Regions from separate parts of the Bradyrhizobium sp. UFLA01-814 genome, predicted to be linked through region 1. Evidence: predicted binding sites of a transcription regulator. Region 1 holds the regulator's gene; the other holds the start of a gene.

Region 1 (3,389 bases):
TCCACGCCATGCGGCTCCAGAAGTTCCCGCATCTCGGCAAGCTTGCCGGGATTATGGGTGGCGATGACGAGCCTTCCGGTGATTCGGCGGTGCATGACCAATCTGACTACGCCACCGCGATCTTTTGCAAGTCGACCAGACGCGCGACACCTTTGCGCGCCAGCGCCATCAGCCCCAGGAACTCGCCTTCCGAGAACGGCGTCTTCTCGGCGGTGCCTTGCACCTCGATGATCCGGCCGTCGCCGGTCATGACGAAATTGGCGTCGGTGTCGGCTTCGGAATCCTCGGCATAGTCGAGATCGAGCACCGGCGTGCCCTGGTAGATGCCGCAGGAGATCGCCGCCACATTGTCGCGCAACACGTTGGTCTTCAGCATGTTGCGGGTCTTCATCCAGTTGATGCAGTCGGCCAGCGCCACCCAGGCACCGGTGATCGAGGCGGTGCGGGTGCCGCCGTCGGCCTGGATGACGTCGCAATCGACCGTGATCTGGCGCTCGCCGAGCGCCTCCAGATCGACGGCCGCGCGCAGCGAGCGGCCGATCAGCCGCTGGATCTCGACCGTCCGGCCGCCCTGCTTGCCGGCCGAGGCCTCGCGGCGGGTGCGTTCCAGGGTGGCGCGCGGCAGCATGCCGTATTCGGCGGTGACCCAGCCGCGGCCCTGGCCCTTCAGCCACGGCGGCAACCGCTCTTCCAGCGTGGCGGTCACCAGCACATGGGTGTCGCCGAACCTCACCATGCAGGAACCTTCGGCATATTTGACAACGCCGCGTTCCAGCGACACGGGACGCAGTTCATCGGGTGCACGGCGGCTTGGCCGCATGAAATCCTCCAGAAATCCGAGAAAATTGGCTGGCCGTGCTTGTAGGAGGGGGAAGGGGCAGCGGCAAGGGTTTTCGGCCCCGGCAGGGTCCGGTACCACGGGGCCGAATGCATGCTTGTCATCGGCCTCCCGGATCGACAAATTATGCAGTAATTGTGAGGGACTGGAGTGTGACTCACCACGATCCGATTGGCCTGATCGCGCCGCATGCCGGGCTCGCCCAGCTCAACGAGCGTTCGCGCGACATTTTTCGTCAAATCGTCGAAAGCTATCTTGCGACCGGCGAGCCGGTCGGTTCGCGCAACATTTCGCGCCTGATCGCATTACCGCTGTCGCCGGCCTCGGTCCGCAACGTGATGTCGGATCTCGAGCAGCTCGGCCTGATCTATGCGCCGCACACCTCCGCCGGCCGGTTACCGACCGAACTCGGGCTGCGCTTCTTCGTCGACGCGCTGATGCAGGTCGGCGACCTCACCGAGGCCGAGCGTCAATCGATCCAGACCCAGCTTGCGGCCGTCGGCCGCGCGCAATCCGTCGAGGCCGCGCTTGGCGAAGCCTTGACGCGGCTGTCGGGGCTGACCCGCGCCGCGGCGGTGGTGCTGACGCAAAAGTCGAATGCGCGGCTGAAGCACATCGAGTTCGTCCGGCTGGAGCCGGAGAAGGCGCTGGTCGTGCTGGTCGGCGAAGACGGCCAGGTCGAAAACCGCGTGCTGGCGCTGCCGCCGGGTGTTCCATCCTCGGCCCTGACCGAGGCGACCAACTTCCTCAATGCGCGGATCCGCGGCCGGACGCTGGCTGAAGCGCGGCTCGAGCTCGAGACGGCATTGACGCAAAACCGCGCCGAGCTCGATCAGCTCACGCAAAAGGTGGTCGCGGCGGGCATCGCGAGCTGGTCCGGCGGCGAGAACGAGGACCGCCAGCTGATCGTGCGCGGTCACGCCAATCTGCTCGAGGACCTGCATGCGCTCGACGATCTCGAGCGCATCAAGTCGCTGTTCGACGATCTCGAAACCAAGCGCGGCGTGATCGATCTGCTCGGCCGCGCCGAACGCGGCGAGGGCGTGCGGATCTTCATCGGCTCGGAGAACAAGCTGTTCTCGCTGTCGGGTTCCTCGACCATCATCGCACCCTACGGTGACGCCCAGGGGCGGATCGTGGGCGTCCTCGGCGTGATCGGACCGACGCGGCTGAACTATGCGCGGGTGATACCGACGGTGGACTATGCCGCGCGCATCGTCAGCAAGATGCTCGGCGGCTGACCGGAGGGCGATTTCGCTTTCATTTGACGGGTTTTCTTCACCCAGGCCGGAGATCCCAGTTCCCGAGACCGGTATGTTGCGCTTGATTTTCGCCGCCCAAAGCACGATATCCCGGCAAGCAATCCCCAAGATTTGAACCGACGCGAGTTTTCGAGAAGGCAAGCCATGACCGATCCGAACCGGGCCAATGACAACACCGAGAATTCGGCGCCGACGGGTGAGCCCGTGGTCTCGAAGCCCTACATCATGCCTGACGAGCCCGAGGCCGGATCGGCCGAGGCGCTGACCAAGGAACTCGCCGAGGCGCGCGACCGGACGCTGCGCACGCTGGCCGAGATGGAGAATCTCCGCCAGCGCACCCGCCGCGAGGTCGCCGACGCCAAGACCTACGGCATCACAGGCTTTGCCCGCGACGTGCTCGATATCGCCGACAACCTGCAGCGCGCGCTCGATGCGGTGCCGGCCGAGACCAAGGAAGCCGCCGATCCCGGCCTGAAGGCGCTGATCGAAGGCGTCGAGCTGACCGAACGTTCGCTGCTCAACGCGCTGGAGAAGAACGGCGTCAAGAAGTTCGACCCGATCGGCGAGAAGTTCGATCCGAACTTCCAGCAGGCGATGTTCGAGGTGCCCGATCCGTCGGTGCCGTCGGGCACCGTGGTGCAGGTCGTGCAGGCCGGTTACATGATCGGCGAGCGCATCCTGCGTCCGGCCCTGGTCGGCGTCTCCAAGGGCGGCGCCAAGGCCGCCCCGACCGCGGACATCACCGCCTGATCCATCCGATCCCGGCTGCCCGTTTGTGAGCGCGCGGATTGCGCGGGCTCACGGTCGCGGCTTCTCGTGTGCCTTCGGCCAATAGGTGCCGAAGCTCCAGAGATTTCCTTCCGGATCGCGGCAGGCGAAGTCGCGGCTGCCATAGTCGGTGTCTCGCAGTTCCATCTCGATCTTGGCGCCGGCAGCCTTGACCTTCGCGTGCAGCGCGTCGGGATCGTCGACGGCGATATAGATCGATTCGGTGCGGCGGTTGTCGAGGTCGCCGACCAGCCTGCCATATGCGTCGTCACGGCTCTGGCCCAGCATCAGCATCGAGGAACCATAGGCGAGCTCGGCGTGATGGATCACGCCGCCATCGCGGTAGACGACGTGTTCGGTGAACCCAAGCACCGTCGTGAGCCAGTTGGTCATCGCCTCGGCGTCCTTGCAGCGCAGGGTCGGATAGATGCGGGGCGGTTCGATGTCGTGCGTCATGGTCGCTCACCTCCTTGGCTGACGGCGCCATCCTGCACGAGGCAACGCGGCGTCGGCTTGAAGGT
Region 2 (3,389 bases), on a different contig from region 1:
GTCTGCCAGTGACGTCGGCGCAACGGCGCTCCAGGAGGGCGGCTCGTTGAGCCGTCCTCATTCTTGATGAGGCAAATCGATCTCACGGAGCGGCGGGTCGCGCCCGCCGTTGATCTACGTCAACGTCACCTCCCCCTTGCCGCTGAAGATAACCTTGGGCCGCATCTGAAGCGGCGCCCTCACCTTTCGGTTCGCGTGCGATGAGGAGGATCACCATGCGTCGGACGAACATTCTCTCGACCAGGTCTGTGACGCTTGCGGGCGTTGCGGCGAGCCTCATGTTGGGGATCGCCGGTGTCGCCGTCAGTTCAGCACCGGCCAAGGCCGTGGTTTACTGCACCTATGTCGGTTATCCGCAGGGTTGCGTGGCGAGGGCGGGCGTCGTGCTCAGGCCGCGTCCGGTGGCGCGCGCCGCGGTCCGTCACAATGCGGGCGGCAACCTGAATGGCGGCGTCAATCGGGTTGGCGTGCGGCGATAAGACAGTTGTTTGCGGCGCCGGATGAATGGGTGTCGCCGCACACGCGGATCGCGAGAGGATCACTCGCGAAGAGAGACCCCTCACCCGGATTGCATCTGGCGATGCAAGCCGACCTCTCCCACAGGGGGAGAGGTGCGCCGACTGTGCGGCGCTATGTCGGCAGATAGCTCGAAGTCCCGCCGTTACGCCCTCGGGGCGCAGCGGACATAGACCATGTTGCCGTAGCGGACCCCGGCGTCCTTGTCGACGAAGCGGGTGATCATGACGCGGCCGTCGAACGAAACGATCTCGCGGTCCTGCTCGCCGGGCGTCGGTCCTGGCGGGCCGATATAGTTCTTGCCGCTCGGGGAACCCTTCAGCCGCAGTTCCTGCGGGGTGGCCTGGTCGGCCAGATGCATGATGACGCCGCCGTTCTGGCCGGCGCCGATCACGTAAGGCTGCTTGCACTGGCCGCGCGCGGCGGCCTCGGTGCGGGCGCGGTCGGCGGGATTCTGGAACGAGGCGAGACCCCAGCGGCCGACGATCTCGTCGGCGCGGATGCTTGCGGGCATTTCGGGGGCTACGCCCGGCTCGGCTGGCGCCGGCTCAGGATTCGACGACAACGACGGCAGGCTCATGCTGCCGCACGCCCCCAAGAGTGTCGTCAGCGCCGAAACAGCCGCGAACCGTGCGACCAATCGCGCGTTGAGTGACCTGATCATATGCATCCCCCGACTATGTCCCGGCCGCACCCGTCCTGCAGCCAAGCGTAAAACTTAAGGCGGAGCAATGACGTCTGACAAAATTACGTCATCGCTACGATTTGGTTTCTGGTCCACCATCCTATATTGGCCTCACCAAGGCCTTAACCCGTTTGCTTGACAGAAACTGCGCCAAGCCATATTTCCCGGCCCACAATTAGCACTCTCGCACCACGATTGCTAAGAGCGCCGGGCGTCCTGCCCAGCGCCGACCGGCCGGCATCCAACGCCGGTCCCGATGAACCGGACCTGAAACCGAGCCTCCAAGAGGGAACGTCATGGCTAAATCCACCTTCCGCCCCCTGCACGACCGCGTCGTCGTCAAGCGTATCGATGCCGAGGAGAAGTCCAAGGGCGGCATCATCATTCCCGACTCGGCCAAGGAGAAGCCGTCCCAGGGCGAGATCGTCGCCGTCGGCCCGGGTGGCCGCGACGAGGCCGGCAAGCTGATCCCGATCGACCTCAAGGTCGGCGACCGCGTGCTGTTCGGCAAATGGTCGGGCACCGAGGTCAAGCTCGACAACCAGGAACTCCTGATCATGAAGGAGTCTGACATCATGGGCGTGCTGGCGTAACGCCTTGGACTCCGAGGGCCGCCGCGCCCTCCGCTGTCATGCCCGGGCAGAAGCGCGTCTTCGCGCTAGATGACCCGGGCATCCATCAATCTTCTGAAGCGATGGATTGCCGGGTCATCTGGCACGAAGACGCACTTCGTGCTCTCGCCCGGCAATGACGAGAAAAACGAGCGACAACCAATCCACAGACATTCCAGGAGTTCAAATCAATGGCTGCCAAGGACGTAAAATTCGCCGGAGAGGCCCGCGACCGCATGCTGCGCGGTGTCGACGTGCTCGCCAACGCCGTGAAGGTGACGCTCGGCCCGAAGGGCCGCAACGTCGTCATCGAGAAGAGCTTCGGCGCTCCCCGCATCACCAAGGACGGCGTCACCGTCGCCAAGGAGATCGAGCTCGACGACAAGTTCGAGAACATGGGTGCGCAGATGCTGCGCGAGGTCGCTTCCAAGACCAACGACACCGCCGGTGACGGCACCACCACCGCGACCGTGCTGGCGCAGGCCATCGTGCGCGAGGGCGCCAAGTCGGTCGCCGCCGGCATGAACCCGATGGACCTGAAGCGCGGTATCGACACCGCGGTCGCGGCCGTGATCAAGGACATCGAGAAGCGCGCCAAGCCGGTCGCCTCCTCGTCCGAAGTCGCCCAGGTCGGCACCATCTCGGCCAATGGCGATGCCGCGATCGGCAAGATGATCGCGCAGGCGATGCAGAAGGTCGGCAACGAGGGCGTGATCACCGTCGAGGAGAACAAGTCGCTCGAGACCGAGGTCGATATCGTCGAGGGTATGAAGTTCGACCGCGGCTACCTCAGCCCCTACTTCATCACCAACGCCGAGAAGATGACCGCCGAGCTCGAGGATGCCTACATCCTGCTGCACGAGAAGAAGCTGTCCGGCCTGCAGTCCATGCTGCCGGTGCTGGAAGCCGTGGTGCAGTCGGGCCGTCCGCTCTTGATCCTCGCCGAGGACGTCGAGGGCGAGGCGCTGGCGACCCTGGTGGTCAACCGCCTGCGCGGCGGGCTCAAGGTCGCCGCCGTCAAGGCGCCGGGCTTCGGCGATCGCCGCAAGGCGATGCTGGAGGACATCGCGATCCTGACCGGCGGTCAGCTGATCTCCGACGACCTCGGCATGAAGCTCGAAAGCGTCACGATCAACATGCTCGGCCGCGCCGGCAAGATCGTGATCGACAAGGAGAACACCACGATCGTCAAGGGCGCCGGCAAGAAGAAGGACATCGACGCCCGCGTCGGCCAGATCAAGGCGCAGATCGAGGAGACCACCTCGGACTACGACCGTGAGAAGCTGCAGGAGCGCCTCGCCAAGCTCGCCGGCGGCGTTGCCGTCATAAAGGTCGGCGGCGCGACCGAGGTCGAGGTCAAGGAGAAGAAGGACCGTGTCGAGGACGCGCTGAACGCGACCCGCGCCGCGGTGCAGGAAGGCATCGTGCCGGGCGGCGGCGTCGCGCTGCTGCGCGCCAAGAAGGCGGTCGGCCGGCTCACCAACCCGAATGCCGACGTCCAGGCCGGCATCAACATCGTGCTCAAGGCGCTCGAAGCTCCGGTCCGCCAGATCTCGGAGAACGCCGGTGTCGAGGGC

What was found. Region 1 encodes HrcA, which represses chaperone genes, less so after heat shock. Its sites were predicted from a motif close to GTTAGCACTCNCNNNNNGNGAGTGCTAAC; they were not measured.
Region 2: PMN64_RS40930 (co-chaperone GroES) is a predicted target of HrcA. The motif match lies at 1,376-1,404, and genes of this name have one in related genera.

The regions. Positions count from the first base shown of each region.
Region 1 is NZ_JAQOSR010000008.1:85,400-88,788, reverse strand. Features, by position in the region: gene rdgB (RdgB/HAM1 family non-canonical purine NTP pyrophosphatase) at 1-95, opposite strand, end outside; gene rph (ribonuclease PH) at 107-820, opposite strand; gene hrcA (heat-inducible transcriptional repressor HrcA) at 991-2,079, shown strand; gene grpE (nucleotide exchange factor GrpE) at 2,245-2,850, shown strand; gene PMN64_RS04435 (VOC family protein) at 2,899-3,324, opposite strand.
Region 2 is NZ_JAQOSR010000271.1:848-4,236, reverse strand. Features, by position in the region: gene PMN64_RS40945 (hypothetical protein) at 1-12, shown strand, start outside; gene PMN64_RS40940 (hypothetical protein) at 216-479, shown strand; gene PMN64_RS40935 (hypothetical protein) at 662-1,180, opposite strand; gene PMN64_RS40930 (co-chaperone GroES) at 1,498-1,794, shown strand; gene groL (chaperonin GroEL) at 2,004-3,389, shown strand, end outside.